4 regions of the Kitasatospora sp. Ki12 genome follow, and region 4 is predicted to be linked to each of the others. Evidence: riboswitches for the same ligand, from Rfam matches in the RefSeq annotation. Region 4 holds a riboswitch; each other region holds the start of a gene.

Region 1 (5,638 bases), 160 kb from region 4:
GTCGCTGGAGCACGTGCGCGACCGTACGGTGGCCGTGCTGGTCCGCCTGGCGAAGCTGTCCGCCCAGCACTCCGAGCTGGTCATGGCCGGCCGCTCGCACAACGTGGCCGCGCAGGCCACCACCCTGGGCAAGCGCTTCGCGTCGATCACCGACGAGCTGCTGGTCGCCTTCCGCCGCCTGGAGGAGCTGATCGCCCGCTACCCGCTGCGCGGGATCAAGGGCCCGGTCGGCACGGCCCAGGACATGCTGGACCTGCTCGGTGGCGACACCGACAAGCTGGCCGAGCTGGAGCGCCGGGTGGCCTCGCACCTCGGCTTCGACAACGTGCTGACCAGCGTCGGCCAGGTCTACCCGCGCTCGCTGGACTTCGAGGTGCTCACCGCCCTCGTCCAGCTGGCCGCCGCGCCGTCCAGCCTCGCCAAGACCATCCGCCTGATGGCCGGCCACGAGCTGGTCACGGAGGGCTTCAAGGAGGGCCAGGTCGGCTCCTCCGCGATGCCGCACAAGATGAACACCCGCTCCTGCGAGCGCGTCAACGGCCTGGCCGTCATCCTGCGGGGCTACGCCTCGATGACCGGCGAGCTGGCCGGCGACCAGTGGAACGAGGGCGACGTCTCCTGCTCGGTCGTGCGCCGGGTCGCGCTGCCGGACGCCTTCTTCGCCTTCGACGGCCTGCTGGAGACCTTCCTGACCGTCCTCGACGAGTTCGGCGCCTTCCCCGCCGTGATCGAGGCCGAGCTGGACCGCTACCTGCCGTTCCTCGCCACCACCAAGGTGCTGATGGGCGCGGTGCGCGCGGGCGTCGGCCGGGAGACCGGGCACGAGGTCATCAAGGAGCACGCCGTCGCCTCCGCGCTGGCGATGCGCGCCGGCGCCCGGGAGAACGAGCTGCTGGACCGGCTGGCCGCCGACGAGCGGATCCCGCTGGACCGGGCCGCGCTGGACGCGCTGCTGGCCGACAGGCTCTCCTTCACCGGCGCGGCCGGCGCCCAGGTCGCCGAGGTGGTCCGCCTGGTGGAGGCCGTCGCGGCCGCCTACCCGGAGGCCGCCAAGTACGCGCCGGGCGACATCCTCTAGGAAGACGCCGTCCGCTGACGGACAGTCAGCTCTTCGAGGGCCCCGCCGCCGTTCCGGTGGCGGGGCCCTCGTGCGTGTGAATGTGGCCCGGGTCGAGCGGCGGGGTGGTGCCGCAGCACCACTCGGTGTCCGGCTCGGCCACCGGGTGGTCCTCGGGGGTGAGGACGTTGCCCCGGACGGCGGCGAAGGCGATGAGCCCGCCTGCCGTCAGCAGCCCGGCGCAGATCAGCATCGCGATGTGGAAGGCGTGGTCCACGGCGGAGGGCACCCGGTAGGCGTCGCCGCTCAGGCCCGCCAGCGCCGGGAGGGCGGCGACGGCCAGCAGACCGGCCGCGCGCGCGGCGGCGTTGTTGACCCCGCTGGCGATGCCCGCGTGCCGGACCTCGACGGCCGCCAGCACGGTCGCGGTCAGCGGCGCCACCAGGAGGGTCATGCCGCAGCCCATGACGGTGACGGCGGGCAGCACGTCCGCCCAGTAGGAGGAGCCCGCACCGGCGCGCAGCATGAGCAGCACCCCGGCGGCGCAGAGCAGCGGGCCGATCGTCAGCGGGATCCGCGGGCCGATCCGCTTGCCGAGGCGCGCGGCGCGCGAGGACAGCGCGAGCATCAGCACGGTGATCGGCACCAGGGCGAGGCCGGACACCAGCGGGGAGAAGCCGGCGACGATCTGCAGCTGCACGACCAGCAGGAAGAACACGCCGCTGAACGCCGCGTAGACGCAGAGGGTGACCAGGTTCACGGCGGTGAACAGCCGGGAGGAGAACAGGCCGAGCGGCAGCATCGGCTCGGGGGCCCGGCGCTCGACGACGATGAAGGCGGCACCGATGGCCAGTCCGAGCACGCCGCTGACCCAGACCGTGGCGGACACGCCCTCACCGGCGGCGGTCAGGGCGTAGGTGATCGCGCCGAGCGCGAGCGCGGCGAGCACCGCGCCGAGCACGTCGAAGCGGCCGGAGGCGCCCTCGTCCCGGCTCTCCGGGACGTACCGGGTGGCGACGGCGATCACGGCGGCGGCGAGCGGCAGGTTCAGCAGGAAGATCCAGCGCCAGCCGGGGCCGTCCACCAGCCAGCCGCCGAGGAAGGGGCCGACCGCCGCCGACACCCCGCCGAGGCCGGACCAGAGGCCGACGGCCGCCGAGCGGTCGTCAGGGTGGAAGACCGCCTGGAGCATGGCGAGGGAACCGGGGGTGAGCAGCGCCCCGCCGATGCCCTGGACGGCCCGGGCGGCGACCAGCACGTGGATGTCCGGCGCGGCGGCGCAGGCCGCGGACGCGACGGCGAACCAGACCACGCCGATCAGGAAGACCCGGCGCCGCCCGTACCGGTCGCCGAGCGCGCCGCCGAGCAGGATCAGGCCCGCCAGGGTGAGCAGATAGGCGTTCAGGGTCCATTGCAGCGACGCCAGGGAGGCGCCGAGGTCGGCGCCGATCCGGGGCAGGGCGACGTTCACCACGGTGCCGTCGAGCATCGCCATGCTGGAGCCGAGCACCGTCGCCAGTAGTACCCAGCGACCCTGCGCGGTGCCCAGGCGCAGGGTGCCGGCCTCGGAGGTGGCCACGGCTCGATCCTCCGCCCCGCGGGGCGTACGTGACAAGGGTCACCGGTGGGTGTGTCGGGGGTGGCGGTGCGTGAGCGGACGGCAGCGCAGTGCCGACGACTTCGGCGCAGGGTCGTGGATCAGTGGCGCGGCGTAAATGGATTGTGTACGCACCGTACAGCGGATCATTCGGAGGGTGACCGGCGCAGGGGGGATGGTTGCCCGTTCAAGAGATCGACATTGCTTCACCCGAACGGATGGGTTTTAGTTCAGCGACCGCCCGGCCAGTCCGGACGGATCCTCCGGGCGGAACGCCGAATCCTGCCGCTGCCCGGTGGTTCGATCTGAACTCTGTACGGCAGGAGCGGGGGACCCACAGGTAAGTCGCCGGACCGGAGTTCGCGCCTCAGGGCGCGGGCGTCCAGGGCCGGCTTGGGGTGAAGCCGCGCATGCGGCCGGGCAACTCCAGCCCGAACCCGACAGCTCACCTCGCAGGCGTCGGAGAGGAAACTTCCATGCCTGCTCAGGCTCGTCGTATCGCCCTGCCCCGCGCCGCCCGCATCGGCATCGCCACCGCCGTCACCGGTGTCTCCTTCGTCCTCCCGCTGGTCACCGCGGTGAGCGCCCAGGCCCACACCGCTCCGGCCGCCCCCTCCGCCCCGGCTGCCGCCGCCACCGTCGCCGACGCCAAGCCGGCCGGCCAGGCCGCCCCGGCCGCCGCGCACGAGAGCTACCGCGTCATCAGCGGCGACACCCTGTCCAAGATCGCCGACGCCAAGCACGTCGACGGCGGCTGGCAGGCGCTGTACGAGCAGAACCGCTCGGTCGTCGGCGCCAACCCGAACCTGATCTACCCGGGCCAGCAGCTCGCGCTCGCCGGCCACGCCGCGGCCCCGTCCGCGGACGCCGCCCCGGCCGCCCCGGCGAAGCCGGCCGCTCCCGCCGCCCAGACCGCCAAGCCGCAGGCCCAGGTCCAGGTCAAGACCGAGGCCGCCAAGCCGGCCGCCCCGGTGCAGACCCAGGTTCAGACCGCCGCCCCGGCCCAGGCCGTGACCGCCGCTCCGGTCGCCGCGACCTCCGGCTTCGTCGCGCCGCTGGCCAACCCGCAGCTCGGCACCGCCTACGGCGTGGCCGGCTCGATGTGGGCCTCCGGCCACCACACCGGCCAGGACTTCATCGCCTCCACCGGCACCCCGCTGCGCGCCGTCGCCAACGGTGTCGTGGTCAAGGCCGGCAACGGCGGCGCCTACGGCAACGAGGTCGAGATCAAGCTCGCCGACGGCCACTACGCCGAGTACGCGCACCTCTCCGTGATCGGCGTGACGATCGGTCAGACCGTCACCGTCGGTCAGCAGATCGGCCTCTCGGGCGCCACCGGCAACGTGACCGGCCCGCACCTGCACTTCGAGATCCGCACCGGCTCGGAGTACGGCTCGGACATCGACCCGGTCGCCTACCTGCGCGCCCACGGCGTCGCGCTCTGACCCCTCCGGGGTTTCAGTAACCACCGCTGCTGCGGAGCGAATCGATCCTCCGGGATGGTCATGTCGGGTGACCGCTCGACCGGGTGATCGCCGCACAGTGGTCATGGGCGCGGGACACGCCCAGGCCGGCCCGGCTCGCGGGACAATCCTCCCTCGCGAGCCGGGCCGGCCGTTGTCGTTTCCGGGTGCGGCCGCTGCTGTGCGTGCGAGGGGTTGCCGGCCCGGTCAACTCCCCTGCGGGGGAACGGCGGTGGGCCCGGTTCAGCTCCGGTGGGCCGGCTGGCCGTACCGGGCGGCGGCCAGCAGGTCGTGCATCCGGTGGCCGAAGTCCTCGGTGTCGCGGGCCGGTTCGGGGAAGACCAGGCGGACGTCGCGGTGGCCGTCCGGGTGGTCCAGGCGCAGCACCAGGCCGTGGCGGTCGAGGGCGAGCGGGCGGACGTCCGGGTTGCGGACGAGCAGTACCGGGTCGAGCAGCCGGGTGAGGACGTCGAGCGCCTCGGCGTGCTCGTCGGCGAAGTGGGTGAGCATCGCGGCCTCGTGGCGGGCCATCGGGTCGGCGGCGGCGAGGGCGAGGTCGGCGCCGGTGACCGCGCCGGTGCGGTACGGGGTGGCGAGGACGGCGTGGGCGACGTCCACGTGCAGGTGGACGCTGAGGCCGTCGTCGGCGAGGTGGGCGAGGTGGAGCCGGCCGGCCAGGGTGAGGCGGGCGCGGACGCGGTCGCGGACGGCGACGGGGGAGACGTCGGTCACGTCGAGGACGACGGCGAGGCCGTCGGTCGCCTGGGCGGCGGCCAGGGTGAGCGGGGCGTCCAGCGGGGCGCGCAGCCGAAGGCGGGAGCCGTGGGCGGAGACCGGGGTGTCCAGGTCGTGGTGCTCGCCCAGGGCGCGCACCGTGAGCGAGGAGGCCGTGCTGAGCAGGCTGTGGATCCGCTCGGCGGTGGTGGGCTCGGGGACCTCGGCGTCGCCGGTGGGCAGGCTCATGGGCGGACCTCCAGGTAGTTAGGTGAGCCTAACCTAATGTCGCCGTCGGGGTGTGGCAAGCGGGACACCGGAACTCGCCGTGGGGGGCATGCCGTGGGCCCGGACATGCCGAGGGCCCGGACGCGGCGTCCGGGCCCTCGGGGTGGCGGGAGTGTCAGCCGATGACGGCCTGGGCGTCGATCTCGACCAGCATCGGCTCCTGCGGGAGCTCGACGAAGACGGTGGTGCGGCAGGGCTTCACGCCGCCGGGCTTGATGTTCTCCTCGATGAACTCGGCGTAGACCTCGTTCATCAGCGGGAAGTCGGCGCGCTTGGTGAGGTAGACGCGGAACATCACCACGTCCTCGATCGTGGCGCCGCCGGCCTCGACGATCGCCTTGACGTTCTCCAGGGTGCGCCGGGTCTGCGCCTTCACGTCGCCGCGGTGGAGGTACTCGCCGGTCCCCGGATCCTGCGGGCCCTGGCCGGAGACCTGCAGGATCGGGCCCTTGCGCACGCCCTGGGAGAACGTCCAGGCGGGGGCGGGGGCGCCGTCGGTGCGGATCTCGACCTTCCGGT
Region 2 (5,638 bases), 220 kb from region 4:
GTGCGCGAGGCGGTCCATCTGGCGGTCGGCCGTCTCGCCGGTCACGAACTCGACGGCCCGGCCGTGGATCTGGACGCGGTCGTACGGGTCGGTCGGGTCCGCGTGGGAGAGGCAGACGCGGGGGTCGCGGCGGAGGTTCCGCTCCTTGACCCGGCCGATGGTGGTGTTGAAGAACACCCGGTCGTCCGCCAGGTCCACCCACATCGGTGTGACGTGCGGGGCGCCGTCCACCCCGGTGGTCGCCACGTACCAGATCCGCGGCTCCCGTACCCGGGCCCTGATCTCCGCCGTCCAGCCGCCCATCGGTCGCCTCCTGTGTCGGGCCCGCACCGGTTCGCGCCGGGCTGCGCCGGCTCGCATCGGTTCGTTCCCCCGTCGTCGCCCGGGCCAACCCGACAGCGGACGGGTCACAGCGGACGGGTGACAGCTGACAGAATTCAGATTTCAGCTTTCAGATTTCGAAAGTTGTCAGCTGTCATCTGTCATCCGTCCGCTGTCATCCGTTCCTCGCGAACTCCCAGACTCGCGGGCCTTCTCCCAGGTAGCGCTAGGGTTGGTCCTCGCGTCCCGGCGGGGGAACCGGGGTGACCTCCTCGGATGTCCCCAGCGGAGGGGACTGGAGTTCGAGGCGTGGGAGCAAGTAGGACATGGGTCTGACGAGCCACAAGGTGTTGGCGCTGACCGTAGTGATCGCCCTCCTGGTGATGGGGGGTACGGTCTGGCTGTGGCCCAGGCTGGCCAAGAAGTCCTGGCAGGCGGTGCTCGGCCGGATCGGCGCGCTGTTCGCCACCCAGCTCACGGTGCTCGCGGCGCTCGGCCTGGTGGCGAACAACTACTTCGCCTTCTACAGCAGTTGGGACGACTTGCTGGGCACCGGCCAGACCGGCCCGGTGGTGATCCACAACAAGGCGGACGCCGCCGGCCGGCTCGTGGTGGAGACGATCGGCCACGCCGCGGTCAAGGGCGGCGGTGCGATGGGCCGTGAGCCCAGCCAGTCCGGCGAGATCCGCAAGGTCCGGATCGACGGCGCGGTCAGCCGGCTGTCCACCGAGGGCTACGTCTTCCTGCCCCCGCAGTACTTCCAGCCGGAGTACGCGCAGAAGCAGTTCCCGGCCGTGATCGTCAGCACCGGATTCCCGGGGATCGCCGAGAACCTGATCACCCGCTTCAACTACCCGGGCGCGGCGCTCAAGCTGCTGCAGGAGGGCCGGATGCAGCCGACCGTCATGGTCCTGATGCGTCCCTCGCCCGCGCTGCCGCAGGACACCGAGTGCGAGGACATCCCGAACGGCGCGCAGTCCGACACGTACTTCACCAAGGACGTGCCCTCGGCGATCCAGGCCAGCTACCGGGTCTCGTCCGACCCGCAGGCCTGGGCCTTCATGGGCAACTCGACCGGCGGCTACTGCGCGCTCAAGCTGGCCATGCGCCACCCGGACGTCTTCCCGACGGCCGTCGCCCTCTCGGCCTACTACGACGCCGCCGACGACCCGACCACGGGTGACCTGTTCGGCGGCAGCAAGCAGCGCCGGGACGAGGCCAACCTGATGTGGCGGCTGAAGAACCTGCCGCCGCCGAAGGTGTCCGTGCTGCTCGCCGGCACCAAGAAGGGCGACGGCGACTACCGGCGGGAGACCGAGGCCTTCGTCGACGCGGTGCAGAGCCCGATGAAGGTCTCGTACAGCATGCTGGAGAACGGCGGCCACAACTTCGAGACCTGGAGCGCGCTGCTGCCGTCCTCGCTGGAGTGGATGTCCCAGCACCTCAAGGTGCCGAACCAGACCGTCTGACCTGGACCGCCCGGCCGCCGACCGTCCGAACAGACCGAAGCGTCCGAACAGAGCGAACAGACCGAACCCCCGGAGCCCGCGGCCCCGGGGGTTCGGTCGTCAGGCGGTTCAGGCCACCCGCTCCAGCGTGCCGGTGTGCAGCTGCCCGACCCGGCCGCCCTCGCCCTCGAAGGTCCAGAACGCCCGGACCGTCTGCGCGTTGAGGTCCATCACATGACTGACGGTGATCCCGCTCTGCTCCGTCCAGCTGACGAAGTAGATCCCCGGCGCGACCTCGGCGACGTGCAGTCGCACGTCCTCCCACTGGCCCGCGGACTCGCCGAGGCCCTCCCAGCGCAGCCGCGTGCCGTCGGCCGAGTAGGTGTTGCGGAAGGCCGCGCCGTTGTCGGCCCGGAAGACGTAGGTGCGGCCGGCGAAGGCGGGCAGGGACACGGTCATGGTGGGGCGGCTCCTCGTTTCGGGGTTCGGTGCTCTTGTGCACTGCGGAAGATGTCAGGCCTCCAATTTATCCGACCGGGTGAATTCGGTCAGATCTTTGTCACGGTGTGGCCCGGCCACGGTGCGGATCGCGACCGCAGCCGGGCCGCAGCGGGGCCACCGCGCCGGCCCGAAGCCCGGCCACCACTGGGCCGCGCGAGGTGATCAACTCGGCCACCACGCAGCGTCGTTGATCGACACCACTGTGAGCTGCACGACAACCGGCCCGAGGAAGTTGTCCGTTCACGTACGGCCTGCCTAGCCTGCAACGACCGTCCGCCTCCGCGGACCCCGTCGCCGGGACGCCGAGTCCTGTCCACTCGCCGACGGGTCACCGAGCACCACAGCGGACAGGGGCGGGGGAACCAAGGTCGGCGCCCGGCCCCGTGCGCTCGCGCGTACGGGTCGAGGCTAGGGGTGAAGCCGCTCCACAGGCGGCCGGGCAACTGCAGCCCGAACCCGACAGCTAACCTCGCAGGCGTCGCAGAGGCCACCACATGCGTATATCGATGCCTGCTGCCCGGAGCCACGCGCCGCGCCACGCCGCCCGTTCCTCCCGCCGCGGCCGCAACGCCGCCTTCGCCGCCACCGGGGCGCTCGCCATCAGCGGCGCCGGACTGCTCGGAGTGCCCTCCGTCACCGGTGCCCAGGCCGCCACCGCGCCCACCGTCACCCAGGACCGTCTCGCCCCGGCCACCATGGTCGCGGGCAAGGCCACCACGGCCTCGCTCGCCCTGCACTCCTCGGCCTGCTTCACCGCGAAGACCGTGGGCGTCGGCGTGCGCGACGCGCGCGGCACCAACCTGGACTTCCCCGGTAACGCCTCCAACCTGCAGATCTGCCCGGGCGGGGTGAACTTCACCAGCGGTGCGCGCACCCTGCCCGCCGGGACGTACACCCAGTTCGGCTTCTGGCAGGACCAGGCGGGCGCCTGGCACAACCTGCCCGCGCAGCAGCTGGTGGTCTCGACCGCCGCCACCCCGGCCCCGGCGCCGAGCCCCACCCCGACGCCGAGCGCCACCGCGACCCCGACCACCCCGGCGCCGTCCTCCCCGGTCGCCGGCAAGTCGCTGACCTGGTCCGACGAGTTCAACAGCGGGATCTCCTGGGGCCAGCGCTGGGTCGGCGACAAGAGCAGCTCGTACCACTACGGCAACCACAATCCGGACGACAACAAGCTGGACTGGCTGAACAAGAACAACGTCAGCGTCGCCAACGGGGTCGCCACCTTCACCGCCGCGCCCGGCTCCAACACCCTGGAGAACGGCAAGCAGGCCTGGAACACCGGCTTCCTGACCACCGAGGGCTCCAGCGAGGGCTTCCAGGTCAAGACCGGCGACTACGCCGAGACCCGGGTCAAGCTGCCGGCCGGCACCGGAGCCTGGCCCGCCCTGTGGACCTGGAAGAACGGCAACGGGGAGATCGACTCCTTCGAGTACCACCCCGACAACCCGAACCTGCTGGAGCTGACCAACCACGTCAACCCCAGCACCCCGAAGTACTACACCGACGCGAGCGCCGTCGCGAAGGACCAGTGGGTGACCATCGGCACCTACTACGGCGCCACCTCCGTGGACTGGTACGTCAACGGCGTCAAGGTCCACTCGGACGGCAAGGGCGTCGGCTCCAACTGGTCGGCGTACCTGATCCTCAACCTCTCGGTGTGCGCCGGGAAGTACCACCCCGCGCCGCAGGGGACCGCCCCGATCACCATGGCCGCCGACTACGTCCGCGTCTACCGCTGACCGGCGGCGGGTGACCGGTGACCGGTGACCGGTGATCGCTAACCCGTAGGACCGCCCCACCGGGGCCGGAGGCCGGCAGCCGCTCGTCGGCGCCCGGCACCCGGTGGGGCGAACCTGGTTCAGGGACCCTAGGCCGTCTCGACCACCTTGAGGTCGAACGGCTGCCGGTTGTTGTTCCCGTTCCGGTCGTCCGGGCTGCGCAGCGCGACGAAGCCCTCGTGCGAGCCGAACGCGATGTCGTCGGAGAGGCGCACCGGGATGAGTGCGGTGGCGCTGCGGCCTTCCTTCAGTCCGGGCCCGAAGACACAGCGCACCCGGTGGCCGTTCTGGAACACCTCGCAGTCGGTGGGGAAGAACGGAGGGTCGGGCGTCACTCCCTCCGGCAGGGTGACCACGACCGTGACCGGGGAGGCGGTGGTGTCCGGGCCCAGGTTGGCGATGAAGGCGTGGATGGTCGTGCGGCCGCCGGGCGGTGCCGGGTCCGGGTCGAGCTGGACCACCTCCAGGTCGGAGTCGGACGGCGCGGCCGCGAGGGCGGGCAAGGTGGACACCTCGGGGGAGGCGGACGTTCCCGGTGCGCCCGGTGCGACGACGTCCACCGCCGGACGGGGCTCCGGCCGGCGCAGTGCCCAGGACGGGCCGGTGGCCAGCATCGCCACCGCGCAGCCCGCCGTCACGGCCGCGACCAGCCCGGCCCCGCCGAACCCCTTGCTCCTCGCGCTGCCGCGCGACTCCGTTCCACCCCGTGCGACGCCCCGTACATCCCGGTGCTTCATCCCGGTCACCCTGCTCTCGTGCTCCGGCGGCCCGCACCGTCGCGGGCCGCGTCCGGGATCAGCGTGGCCGAGCCGCCGTCGCGACCGAGGGGTAACCCGATCCGCCCCGCTCGCCGTCCGCCCGAATGGAGGACGCGCGGTCCTTCCCGCCGGAGCGCGGGGTTGACGGGAGTCGGGGTGCGAGTCCGAACGGGGCGCCGGACGGGGTGCCGAATGGGGTGCCGGGCGTGCCGGGTCAGGGGGCGAGGACCTGCCCCAGCCGGGTCGCGATCTGCTGCATCACCGGTACCAGCGAGGCGGCCCCGGCCTGCTCCTCCAGGGCCCGGATGCGGGCCTCCGGCCCGGAGACCGAGAGCGCGGTGGGCGTCGGCGCGCCCGGGACGGCGAGCGCGATGCAGCGGACGCCGATCTCCTGCTCCTGGTCGTCGACGACGTAGCCGCGTTCGCGCGCCTCGGCGAGCTGGCGCATCAGCTCCTGCGGGTCGGTGACCGTGTACTCGGTGTGCGCCGCCAGCGGGTTGGGGCCGAGGACGGCGCGGGCCTCCTCCTCGGGCAGCTGGGCGAGCAGGGCCTTGCCGACGCCGGTGCAGTGCGGCTGCACCCGCCGGCCGACCTCGGTGAACATCCGCATCGAGCGGCGCGACTGCACCTGGCCGACGTAGACCACCTCGCCGCCCTCCAGCACCGCCAGGTTGGCGGTCTCGCCGGTGGCCTCCATGAGTTCGGCCAGGTAGGGGCGGGCCCAGCTGCCGAGCAGCCGGCCGGCCGTCTCGCCGAGGCGGATCAGCCGGGGGCCGAGGGTGTAGCGGCGGGCGGTGTCCTGGCGGACATAGCCCTGCTGGACGAGGGT
Region 3 (5,638 bases), on a different contig from region 4:
ACCAGCTGCAGGACCAGGTGGCCCGGGGTCAGGAGCAGATGACCCAGCTCCAGGTCGGCCTGGCCGAGGTGGCGGGCGAGCAGTACCGCACCAACGGCATCGACCCGTCCGTCCAGCTGATGCTCTCCTCCGACCCGTCGGGCTACCTGGACAAGGCCTCCACCGTCCAGCAGGCCAGCACCACCCAGGCCGAGGCGCTCAAGTCGCTGCTGGACCAGCAGCGCCGGCTGGACCAGGAGAAGACCGAGGCGGCCGCCGTGCTGGCCTCGCTCGACACCACCACCAAGGACCTGAACCAGGCCAAGTCGGACGTCAACACCAAGCTGAAGGCCGCCCAGGACCTGCTGAACTCGCTCAGCGCCGCCGAGCGCAACGCCCTGAAGGCCCAGCAGGCGCAGGACGAGCGCGCCTCCCGCGGCAGCGAGCGGGTCGACCTGAGCAACCTGCCGCCGGCCAGCGGCTACGCGGCGGTGGCCCTCGCCAAGGCGATGAGCAAGCAGGGCTCGCCGTACGTGTGGGGCGCCACCGGTCCGAGCACCTTCGACTGCTCGGGCCTGATGGTCTGGGCGTACGGCCAGGCGGGCGTCTCGCTGCCGCGCACCTCCCAGGAGCAGGGCCACTACGGGACCCGGGTGCCCTCGATGGACCAGGCCCAGCCCGGCGACCTGGTGATCTACGGCGGCGACATGCACCACGTCGGGATGTACATCGGCAACGGCATGGTGGTCCACGCGCCGCACACCGGTGACGTCGTGAAGGTGATGAAGGCCGACGCGATGCCGATCAACACCATCCGCCGGGTCTGACGGCCCGACACGCCGAAGAGGACCCGTCCGGGCCCTGTGATCCGCGCCACCCTCCGACGGGGGTGGCGTTCGGGTTTTCGACCGCTTCGCGCTCAATGGGTGAGACCTGATCAGCCTTGCGTACGGCGGCGGTCACCAACGGTCATTTTCACAAAAGAACTTGGGTAATCTTCCGTCTTTTTTCTGACAAGGATTTGAACCGATCACGGTTCAGTTACTAGGGTCATGCTCCGAACCACCGCACTGTCGATCGCCCAGCCAGGGTGGCGGCGGTGGTTACCGCCGAGTTCGCGAGGCAGCGGGGCAGGACGAAGCGACTGCCCGACAGGGGAGCCCAGTGGTCGGGGGCGCTGCGCAGCGGAGCCGGGGAACCACGTTCCTCCGGGGTGAATCGGTGCCAGGTCGGCCGTTGCGACGGCCGTGAGGCGCCGTAGGGCATGCTTCCGGCCCGAACCCGTCAGCTCACCCGGTAGGCGGACGTAGGAAGAAGGAGTCCGCCTTCGTGGCGTCCCATCGTCGTCCCAAGCCAGCCGGCCGCGCCCGTGTCTCGATCCTGACCGGTGTCGCTGCCGCAGCCGTCGCCCTCTCCGCGCAGTCCGGCGCCCACGCCGACCCGCAGCCGACCAAGGACCAGGTCAAGGAGCAGGTCGACCAGCTCAACGAGCAGGCCGAGGTGGCGACCGAGCAGTACAACGCCGCCCAGGAGAAGCAGCAGGCCCTGGAGAAGCAGGTCGCCGGCCTGCAGGACCAGGTGGCCCGCCAGCAGGCCCAGGTGACCGACCTGCAGGGCGGCCTCGCCGAGATCGCCGGGGAGCAGTACCGCAACGGCGGCATATCCCCGACCGTCCAGCTGATGTTCTCGTCCAGCCCGGACACCTTCCTCACCCAGGCCGGTGCGCTGAACCAGGCCGGTGACACCCAGAAGAACCAGCTGAAGCAGCTCCAGGAGCAGCAGCGCAAGCTCGACCAGGACCGCTCCGAGGCCCAGGGCAAGCTCGCCGAGCTGGAGTCCACCACCACGCAGCTGAAGGCCTCCAAGGACGAGGTCCAGAACAAGCTGAAGGCGGCTCAGGACCTGCTCAACACCCTGACCGAGCAGGAGCGCCAGGCGCTGCGCGCGGCCGAGGAGAAGGCCGCCGCGGACGCCAAGGCCCAGGCCGACGCCGCGAAGGCCCAGCAGCAGGCCGCCGAGCGCGCCTCGCGCGACAACAGCCGCACCGACCTCGCGGCGCCCTCGTCCACACCGGTCGCCAAGCTGCCCGCCGCCGGCAGCTCGCGCGGTGCCGCCGCGCTGTCGGCCGCCGCCTCCAAGGTCGGCAGCCCGTACGTGTGGGGCGCCACCGGCCCGAGCTCCTTCGACTGCTCCGGCCTGATGGTCTGGGCGTTCAACCAGGTCGGCGTCTCGCTGCCGCGCACCTCGCAGGACCAGGCCCACGCCGGCACCCGGATCGGCACCGACCTGTCCCAGGCCCAGCCCGGCGACCTGCTGATCTTCTACACCGACGCCCACCACGTCGGCATCTACGCGGGCAACGGCCAGGTGCTGCACGCGCCCAAGCCGGGCGCCTCGGTCCGCTACGAGGCCGTCAGCAACATGCCGCTGTCCGGCATCGTGCGGGTCTGATCCCCGCTCCGCGCCTCCGGGCCCGGTCTTCCGTCACGGGAGGCCGGGCCTGCGGCTTTTCCGGCGGATCGGGCTGATGTCCGATTGCGGGTCAAATATTCGGGTCCGGAGGGGTTTGGACTCGCTTGCCCGGACTCGCTAACGTCTGCCACCGGACTCCCGCTCCACGGCCGCCCGCAGTGGTGCGGCGGCGGGGGCCGCGACGCCGGATTGGAGCCGCTGCAGCATGCCCGTGCACCGCCGTTCCCAACTGCTCGCCCGCGCGCTGGTGCTGACGGCGGCGGCGACCACCGCGCTGGGCGTGGCGACCGGCGGCAGCGCCCAGGCCGCCCCCGGCAGCCCCGACCCGGCCGACCGCAAGGACGTCAAGGCGCAGGTGGAACAGCTCTACGACGAGGCCGAGCAGGCGTCGGAGAAGTCCAACGCGGCGCAGGAGGCCCAGCGGCGGCTCCAGGGCGAGACCACGATCCTGCAGGGCGAGATCGCCGTCGCCCAGGACCAGCTCAACGAGTTGCGCGGCGACCTGGCGACCGTGGCCGGGGCCGAGTACCGCGGCGGCGGGATGACCCAGACCGCCCAGCTGATGCTCTCCCCCGACCCGGAGGGCTACCTCGCCCGCGCCCGCGCCCTGGGCCAGGCCACCGAGCGGCAGCGGGAGACGCTGCACGAGCTGGTCACCCGTCAGCGCCGGCTCGACCAGCGGCGCACCGAGGCGACCGGCAAGCTCGCCGAACTGGACGAGGCCCGCCGCTCGCTCGCCGACAGCAAGCAGCAGATCCAGCAGCGGCTGGCCAAGGCGCAGAAGCTGCTGAACGGCCTGGGGGCGGCCGAGCGGGTCCGGATGGTCGCCCAGGACGCCAGGGACGCAGAGCAGCGCGCCACCCGCGGCACCGACCGGCTGGACCTCGGCTCCACCCCGCCCGCCTCCGAGCGGGGGGCCGCCGCGCTGGCCGCCGCGGTGCGGATGGTCGGCTCGCCGTACGTCTACGGGGCCACCGGGCCGCGCGCGTTCGACTGCTCCGGTCTGATGTACTACAGCTGGCGGCAGGCCGGAGTGACCCTGCCGCGCACCTCGCAGGCCCAGGCGTCCGCCGGCCAGCGGATCAACATCTCCGACGCGCGACCGGGAGACCTGGTGATCTTCTACCGGGACATGCACCACGTCGGCATGTACGCCGGCGGCGGCGTGATCGTGCACGCCCCCTACCCGGGCGCCAGGGTCCGCTACGAGAGCGTCAACGCCATGCCGATCTCAGGGGTGGTCAGGCTCTGAGCTCGCCGCCGTCCGACCCCCGCGACCCCCACCCGATAGCCCGGCCCCGCCGCGCGCTGTCCCGGCGGGGTGCGCTGCTGCTCGTGGCCGGCGGGCTGGCCCAGCTGTCGCTGCCGCCGGCCGCCCCGGCGGCACCCGCCCGGCAGGCCGCCGACCGGCGCGCCGAGGTGGCCGCGGCGCTGGCGGAGCGGGCGGCCTCGCTGTCCTCCCGGTCGGGGCTGCCGGTGGCCGAGGCCGGGTACCGCGACCTGGTGCTCGCCGCCGGCGGCGGCCCGGACCGGCTGACCGCCGCGGCCGACCTGGCGGTCCGGATCGCCGGGTACGACGACCACCCCGTGGTGTACCCGCGGCGGATCGAGCTGGCCCGGGCGGCGGACGGCTGGCGGGTCGAGCGCGAGGAGAGCGCGAGCGGGCCGCCGGCGCTGTGGGACTTCGGCCCGGTGCGCGCGGCGCCGGGCGCGCGCTGCCTGGTGCTCGCCTCCGCCGACGGCCCCGACCCGGCCGGGCTGGTCGAGGTGGGGGACCGGGCGGTGCCCGCCGTCGAGGAGCTCTGGGGCGGCGGCCGGCCCGGCCGGCTGCTGCTCGAACTGCCCGCCACCGAGGAGCGGTTCGCCCGGTTGCTGGAGGGCGACCCGGCGAGCTGGACGGACATGGCGGCGGTCACCGTGGCGGCCCCCGGCGCGCCCCGGAACACCCCGGCGGACCGGGTGCTGGTCAACCCCGAGGCGTACGGGCGGCTCAGCGCCTTCGGCCGGCAGGTGGTCATCACCCACGAGGCCACCCACGTCGCGACCAGGGCCGACACCCGGGCCTGGACACCGCTCTGGCTCTCCGAGGGCGTCGCCGACTGGACGGCCTACCGCGACTCCGGCCGCGGCCCGCGGCAGATCGCCCCCGAGCTGGCCCGGGACGTCGCCGCCGGGAAGGCCCCCACCGAGCTGCCCGAGGACCGGGACTTCACCGCCGGCGCCCCCGGCATCGCCCAGGCCTACGAGCAGTCCTGGCTGGCCTGCGAGCTGATCGCCCGCCGCTACGGGCCGCAGCGGCTGATCGCCTTCTACCGGGCGGTCGGCGCCGACGACGGGCAGGGCGAGGACCGCGAGCGTCGTGCGGACCGGCTGCTCCGCGCCGAACTGGGCCTCGGCCTGGCCGAGTTCACCCGGCTCTGGCGGGAGGACGTGGCGGCGCTGAAGGACTGACTCTGGGCTGGGACGCGTCAGCGCCGCTGCTCGGCGGGCGCGCCGCCCGGGTGGTCGATGCCGTCCAGCAGGTCCTGCTCGTACGCGATGCCGGGGCGGACCGGGTAGCCGGCGGTGGGTTCGCGGTCCAGCACCACGGTCGGCGGCAGCGGCGCCTCGCCGCGGCTGGAGCGCCACAGCCGGACGCAGGAGAGCACGGCGGCGGCCAGCAGCAGCAGGTTGCGCGCGGCCAGGACGGCGATCGCGCCCGGGTCGCTGGCCAGGACCTGGGTGAACATCGTCGGGAACTCGACCAGCGTCAGCGGGCAGGCGAGCAGGATCAGCAGGGCCACCGGCCGCTGGCTGCTGCCGCGCACCGTCAGGCAGACCGCCGCGACGCCGACCAGCCAGACCAGGTACTGCGGGCTGATCACCCGGCTGGTCACCACGAAGATCAGCAGCGCGCACAGCGCCGCGTCGTACATGGTGGCCGCGTTGCGGCGCTTGGAGGTGAAGCGCCAGAACAGCAGCCAGAGGAAGCCCAGCACGGTGCCGGCCATCATCACCTTGCTGATCACGCCGACCCACGGCCCGAGCATCTCGGGGGAGCCGTAGTTCATGGTGACCCTGCCGTCCCAGCCCCCGGCGATCCGGGCCAGGTGCAGCGGCAGCGCGCCGACCGACTCGACCTCGATGCCGCGGTCCTTCTGGAAGGCCAGGAAGTCGAAGGCGCCGTTCATGCCCGCCGCGAGCAGGA
Region 4 (5,638 bases):
CCCAGCAGCAGGGCCGCGATCTCGGCCCTGGTGTAGATGAGCGCCGGACCGTCCGGGAAGCGCGAGTTGCGCATCGCCACGTCGCCACCCGGCAGGGCCGCGAACTCGACGCAGTTGCCCTGGGAGTTGCTGTGCAGGCTCTTCTGCCAGACCACCCCCTGGAGATCGGCGGCGGCCATCCCGTTGTAGGTGTCGTACGAGCCGTGCGTGTGCTGCGAATCCTGCGAGTCGTGCGAGTCGTGCATAGAAATCTCCCGAAGAGCTCCGGAGTTGTCGTCCAGCGCGGCGCCCCCGGCACCGCCGAACGAACGGACCGGCCCCGTACCGGCCCGGCACAACGCCTCACTTGACGCGATGATAGCCGCAGTGCACGTGCATCAGCACGGGACATTGCAGGTGCACGGGCCTTTTCACCCGGAGCCCCGAAGTCTTCACGGGGCCTTCTCCTGACGGTACGTAAACGGACATAGCCGATGGAATCGTCGAGCCTCCGATAACCGGCCGTGAGCGGTTCCCCGCTGAATGTTGATCTTCGGATGCCGGGAGTCGCATCTCTGTGACGCTCCGTCAGGCGACCTGGAGCCTGTGAGACATCTCACGCGCCACACCTGCAACGCCACGCGTCATTGAGTACGTCAAGGCAATGGTCCGCGCCCGCACGGGGGTTGGGTGAGGAATGTCCGAATTGTCGGCAAACCGACCGGATCGACACCGCGGGCACACCGGATCCGCACCCCGGCCGCGCGCAACCCGTACGGCAGCCGACTGCAGGCCTGACGGGCCGATGTCCTACGATCTCCGGCATGAGCACCGCAGCCATCCCGGGCGCGCCACTGCCCGTCCGCACTCCAGGCTCCCGTGCGCGGGGGCGCCACCGTCGTCCCGAGCGCCCCGAGATCCCCTCCGGCGCCCCGGCGCTGGTGCTGGCCGTGCCCGCGGCCGCCGGGCCCGAGTCCCGGTCGGTCGTCGAGGAGCTGCTCTCGATCGTCCGCAGCGAGCACAACGGCGTCCAGGCCGCCGTCGGCTACCTGCCCGGCGACTCCGCCGAGGCCGGGGGCGGCGAGGACCGCACCGTCGCCGAACTCCTGGCCCTGGCCGCCGAGGCCGGGCTGCCGATGCCCGTCCTGGTGCCGCTGGTGCCCGGCCCGCACGGCTTCCTGACCGAACTCCACGCGCTCGCCGCCGAGTACGGCGCCCCCGTCACCGACGCGCTGGGCCCGCACCCGCTGCTCGCCGAGGCCGTGCACGTCCGCCTCTCCGAGGCCGGGCTGGCCCGCGCCGACCGGGCCCGGCTGTTCGCCATCGCGACCGCCGCGGACGGCGTGGTCCTGACCACCGTCGGCGGTGAGGACGCGGCCGCCGCGGCCGGCATCACCGGCGTGCTGCTGGCCGCCCGGCTGGCCGTCCCGGTCGTGGCCGCCGCCCTCGACGTGCCCGGCTCGGTCGCCGCGGCCGTCAACCACCTCAAGGAGACCGGCTCCCAGCGCCCCGCGCTGGCCCCGCTGGTGATCGGCCCCGAGGCCGACTCCGAGCTGCTCGCCACGGCCGCCGAGGAGACCGGCTGCCCGTCGGCGGCTCCGCTGGGCGCCTACCCGACCGTCGGCCAGCTGATCGCCTCCACCTACCTGGCCGCGCTGCCCGCACCGTCCGCCGAGGACCTGGCGCGCGCCGAGGCGGAGGCCGCGGCCGCCGCCGGGGCCGAGGGGGCCGTCGAGGGCGTCCGCGGCGCCCACGCGGCCGCCGAGGGGCCAGTCGGGCAGTAACTGGACACCGCGCGCCCTTCCGCGCGCTCACGGGGCCCGGAACGACTTCCGTTCCGGGCCCTTTCGTCGTTCCCGCCGCACCTCGCGCGCCCTCCGCGTCCCACCCGCCACGCGCCGCGCCCCACGCGCCACGCCCCATGTCCTTGCGGCTTGCACCGTACGAGAGTTAAGCGGGCAATGAAATGTAATGTCCGTTCTGGTGTTTTTCGGCGTAAATGGCAGGCGCACCCCCCGGCGCTCGAATCCCGGACACTCCCCCGGTCCGGCGAGTGCGCCGCATTGTGCTTCGACACACCGTCACGCCACGTCTGAGGCGAAGACAGTTGTGGGCATCCGCAAAAGGATTGCCGGAAAACGATCATTTCCGATCATGATCGATAGCCATTTTGGCAGTTCCCGCTAAACCGTGATGCGCGTCACAGGTGTTTGCAGTTTGAACTTAAGTCTGCTTAACGTGCTCCCCGTTCGTGGCCACACGGACCCAGTTCATCCGCGACGCCGAGTCCTGCCGTCGGATGTCCTGGCAGCGCGAAAACGCATCACGGCAGGAGCGGGGGACCCACAGGTAAGTCGCCCCGGACCGGTCTTCGGAACGGTCCAGGGCTAGGGGTGAAGCCGCGCAGCGCGCGGCCGGGCAACTCCAGCCCGAATCCGACAGCTCACCTCGCAGGCGTGGGAGAGGATCGCGTCTTCATGCTGCCCACCAATGGCACCCGTCTGTCCAGCCGCACCCGTCGCGTGATCGCCGCCATCGGCGTCGCGGGCGTCGGCCTCACGATCCCCTGCCTCGTCACCGGCACCGCCTCCGCCGCCTCCGTCGCCACCTGGGACAAGGTCGCCGAGTGCGAGAGCGGTGGCAACTGGGCCATCAACACCGGCAACGGCTTCTACGGCGGCCTGCAGTTCACCTCCAGCACCTGGTCGGCCTTCGGCGGCTCCGCCTACGCCTCGCGCGCCGACCTGGCCACCAAGGACCAGCAGATCTCGGTCGCCGAGAAGGTCCTCGCCTCGCAGGGCCCCGGCGCCTGGCCGGTCTGCTCCGTCAAGGCCGGCCTGACCAAGGGCGGCGCCCCGGCCGCCGTCGACACCTCGGCCGGCTCGACCGCCGCCAAGCCCGCTGCTCCGGCCGCTCCGGCCGCCAAGCCCGCCGCCCCGGCCGCCAAGCCGGCGCAGACCCCGGCCCCGGCCGCCAAGCCGGCCAAGCCGGCCGCGCCCGCCCAGGACGACGCGAAGGCCGCCACCGGCTCCGCGACCAGCGACTGGGCCCAGAAGGGTCACCAGTGGACCCAGGACGGCGACTACACCGTCGTCGCGGGCGACTGGCTGTCCTCGATCGCCGACAAGCACAACGTGCAGGGCGGCTGGCAGCGGCTGTACGACCTCAACCGCGCCACCCTGACCGACGGCCCCGACACCATCTACCCGGGCCAGCACCTGTCCTTCGGCGACGGCCAGGCCCAGCAGTCGGCCTCGACCGACCAGGCCGCCACCACGGGCAAGTCCGGCTCGGACTTCACCTGGTTCAACCGCTCGCAGAAGTCCGGTCAGTCCGCGAACGGCGGTTCCGTGAACGCCCAGCCGGCCGCCCAGACCCAGGCCCCGGCCGCCAAGCCCGCCGCCCCGGCGCAGACCCAGGCCCCGGCCGCGACCGGCAGCATGGCCGCCGCGGTCTCCTTCGCCGAGTCCAAGGTCGGCCAGGCCTACGTCTACGGCGGCACCGGCAACGGCGGCTGGGACTGCTCCGGCCTGACCCAGGCCGCGCTGCGCGCCGCGGGCATCTCCGTCCCGCGCGTCGCCGCCGACCAGGCCGCCGCCAGCACCCACGTCTCGCTGGACAGCCTGCAGCCGGGCGACCTGCTGTTCTGGTCCAACAACGGCCAGGACTCGGGCGTCTACCACGTCGCGATCTACGTCGGCGGCGGCAAGTACGTCGAGGCCGCCAACCCGAGCGCGGGCGTGCGCGAGATGACCGTGGCCGCCTGGGCCCCGGACTTCGCCGGCCGCGTCTGAGCACGACGGGCAGCCGAAGGCTGAGCCGCCCCCGGGGAGAGTCCGATCGCTCCTCCCCGGGGGTTCCGGCATGCCCGGGAGGTCGGGCGGGCCTGGAAGGCCGGGCGGGCCCCGGCCGCTTCCCCTGCGAGGCCCCGGGGTTCCGGCGAATTCCGTGGTGGAACCCCGCGCGGGCGGGCATGCTGCTGCTCTGCACCCGAGGAGGAGTCACATGGCCCAGGTCACCGTCACGCTCGACGCGAACCTCGCGATCGACGCGATGATGCTCTCCGGTACCAAGAACCCGCAGGACGCCGTCGAACTGGTCCTGCGCGACTACCTGGCCCGCGGCCGCCGCACCGAGACCCGTACCGGCGAATCGGCCGACGGCCACCGCCTCACCGTCGACCGCCCCACCGCCCAGGAGGGCTGAATCCCCCGCCCGCGAGGGCCGGCCCGTCGCGAGTGAGGGCCCACCGACCGCACGCCGAAGGGCCCCGGAGAGCCAACTGCCCTCCGGGGCCCTTCAGTCGGTCGTACGGCCGGTTCAGCGCGCGCAGGCCCCGGTCGAGCCGCGCATCACCAGCTCCGGCTGGAACATGAACTCCCCGCGCTGGGCGGCGTTCCCGCCGACCTCCTCCAGCAGCGCGTCCACCGCGGCCGTGGCCATCGCCTCGACCGGCTGGCGGATCGTGGTCAACGGCGGCTCGGTGAAGGCGATCAGCGGCGAGTCGTCGAAGCCGACCACCGACACGTCCTGCGGCACCGACAGCCCGCGCTGCCGCACCGCCCGGATCGCCCCGAGCGCCATCATGTCGCTCCCGCAGGCGATCGCCGTGCAGCCCTTGTCGAGCAGCGCGCCGGCCGCCGCGTGTCCGCCCTCCACGCTGAAAAGCGTGTGGTGGACGAGGTTCTCGGCCTCCTCCTCGGTCCGCCCGAACACCTCGCGCATCGCCGCCGTGAAGCCTTCTATCTTGCGCAGCACCGGCACGTACCGGCGCTGCCCGACGGCCAGCCCGATCCGCTCGTGCCCGAGTTCGGCCAGGTGCTGGACGGCCATCCACATCGCGGCCCGGTCGTCCGGCGAGATGAACGGCGCGTCGATCTTCTCGCTGAAGCCGTTGATCAGCACGAACGGCACCCCGCGCCCGGACAGCCGCGCGTAGCGGTCGTGGTCGGCCGTGGTGTCGGCGTGCAGCCCGGAGACGAAGACGATGCCGGCCACGCCCCGGTCCACCAGCATCTCCACCAGTTCGTCCTCGGTGGATCCGCCCGGGGTCTGGGTGCACAGCACCGGCGTGTAGCCGTGCCGGCTGAGCGCCTGCTCGATCACCTGCGCCAGAGCGGGGAAGATCGGGTTGCTCAACTCCGGTGTGATCAGCCCGATCAGCCCGGCGCTGCGCTGGCGCAGCCGGGTCGGCCGCTCGTAGCCGAGCACGTCGAGGGCCGCCAGCACGGTCTGCCGGGTGGCCGCCGAGACGTTCGCCTTGCCGTTGAGCACGCGGGAGACGGTGGCTTCGCTGACCCCCGCCTGTGCCGCGATGTCTGAGAGTCGCGCCGTAGTCACGGTCCCAGAGCCTATTGCAACCACGTCAGACCGCCCACCAGCCGGTGCTGTCCGGAGCGAGCACCGTCTCGCCGCCGTCCACCACGAGCTCGGTCGAGGCCAGCAGCAGCGCGCCCGGGGCCGGTATCCGCACCGGCTCGCCGGTGGTGTTCACGGTGCAGACGAAGGAGCCGCGGCGGAAGGCGAGGGTGCCCTCGGGGCCGTCCAGCCACTCGACCCCGGTGCCGGCGCCGAGGTCGGCCTGCGCCCGGCGGACGGCCAGGGCGCTGCGGTAGAGCTCCAGGGTGGAGGAGGGGTCGCCGGTCTGCGCCTCGACGCT

Evidence for each region. Region 4 has a riboswitch for cyclic di-AMP ahead of ACYP53_RS36220 (transglycosylase family protein). Riboswitches for the same ligand answer to the same signal wherever they lie in the genome.
Region 1: another riboswitch for cyclic di-AMP. It lies ahead of ACYP53_RS35525 (M23 family metallopeptidase); the one in region 4 lies ahead of ACYP53_RS36220 (transglycosylase family protein).
Region 2: another riboswitch for cyclic di-AMP. It lies ahead of ACYP53_RS37150 (glycoside hydrolase family 16 protein); the one in region 4 lies ahead of ACYP53_RS36220 (transglycosylase family protein).
Region 3: another riboswitch for cyclic di-AMP. It lies ahead of ACYP53_RS16965 (C40 family peptidase); the one in region 4 lies ahead of ACYP53_RS36220 (transglycosylase family protein).

What each region holds. Positions count from the first base shown of each region.
Region 1 is NZ_BAAIHT010000003.1:1,106,863-1,112,500, reverse strand. It holds gene purB (adenylosuccinate lyase) at 1-1,078, shown strand, start outside; gene ACYP53_RS35530 (MFS transporter) at 1,104-2,636, opposite strand; cyclic di-AMP (ydaO/yuaA leader) riboswitch at 2,948-3,128, shown strand; gene ACYP53_RS35525 (M23 family metallopeptidase) at 3,131-4,099, shown strand; gene ACYP53_RS35520 (DUF2470 domain-containing protein) at 4,361-5,080, opposite strand; gene ACYP53_RS35515 (RidA family protein) at 5,235-5,638, opposite strand, start outside.
Region 2 is NZ_BAAIHT010000003.1:1,490,445-1,496,082, reverse strand. It holds gene ACYP53_RS37165 (PPOX class F420-dependent oxidoreductase) at 1-303, opposite strand, end outside; gene ACYP53_RS37160 (alpha/beta hydrolase) at 648-1,790, shown strand; gene ACYP53_RS37155 (phenolic acid decarboxylase) at 1,899-2,228, opposite strand; cyclic di-AMP (ydaO/yuaA leader) riboswitch at 2,600-2,756, shown strand; gene ACYP53_RS37150 (glycoside hydrolase family 16 protein) at 2,777-4,012, shown strand; gene ACYP53_RS37145 (hypothetical protein) at 4,141-4,788, opposite strand; gene ACYP53_RS37140 (IclR family transcriptional regulator) at 5,024-5,638, opposite strand, start outside.
Region 3 is NZ_BAAIHT010000001.1:3,832,333-3,837,970, forward strand. It holds gene ACYP53_RS16960 (C40 family peptidase) at 1-806, shown strand, start outside; cyclic di-AMP (ydaO/yuaA leader) riboswitch at 1,145-1,298, shown strand; gene ACYP53_RS16965 (C40 family peptidase) at 1,309-2,430, shown strand; gene ACYP53_RS16970 (C40 family peptidase) at 2,657-3,703, shown strand; gene ACYP53_RS16975 (hypothetical protein) at 3,787-4,902, shown strand; gene ACYP53_RS16980 (glycosyltransferase 87 family protein) at 4,920-5,638, opposite strand, start outside.
Region 4 is NZ_BAAIHT010000003.1:1,268,181-1,273,818, forward strand. It holds gene ACYP53_RS36210 (DUF397 domain-containing protein) at 1-245, opposite strand, end outside; gene ACYP53_RS36215 (sirohydrochlorin chelatase family protein) at 804-1,763, shown strand; cyclic di-AMP (ydaO/yuaA leader) riboswitch at 2,289-2,449, shown strand; gene ACYP53_RS36220 (transglycosylase family protein) at 2,457-3,773, shown strand; gene ACYP53_RS36225 (hypothetical protein) at 3,985-4,185, shown strand; gene ACYP53_RS36230 (LacI family DNA-binding transcriptional regulator) at 4,300-5,319, opposite strand; gene ACYP53_RS36235 (glycoside hydrolase family 13 protein) at 5,345-5,638, opposite strand, start outside.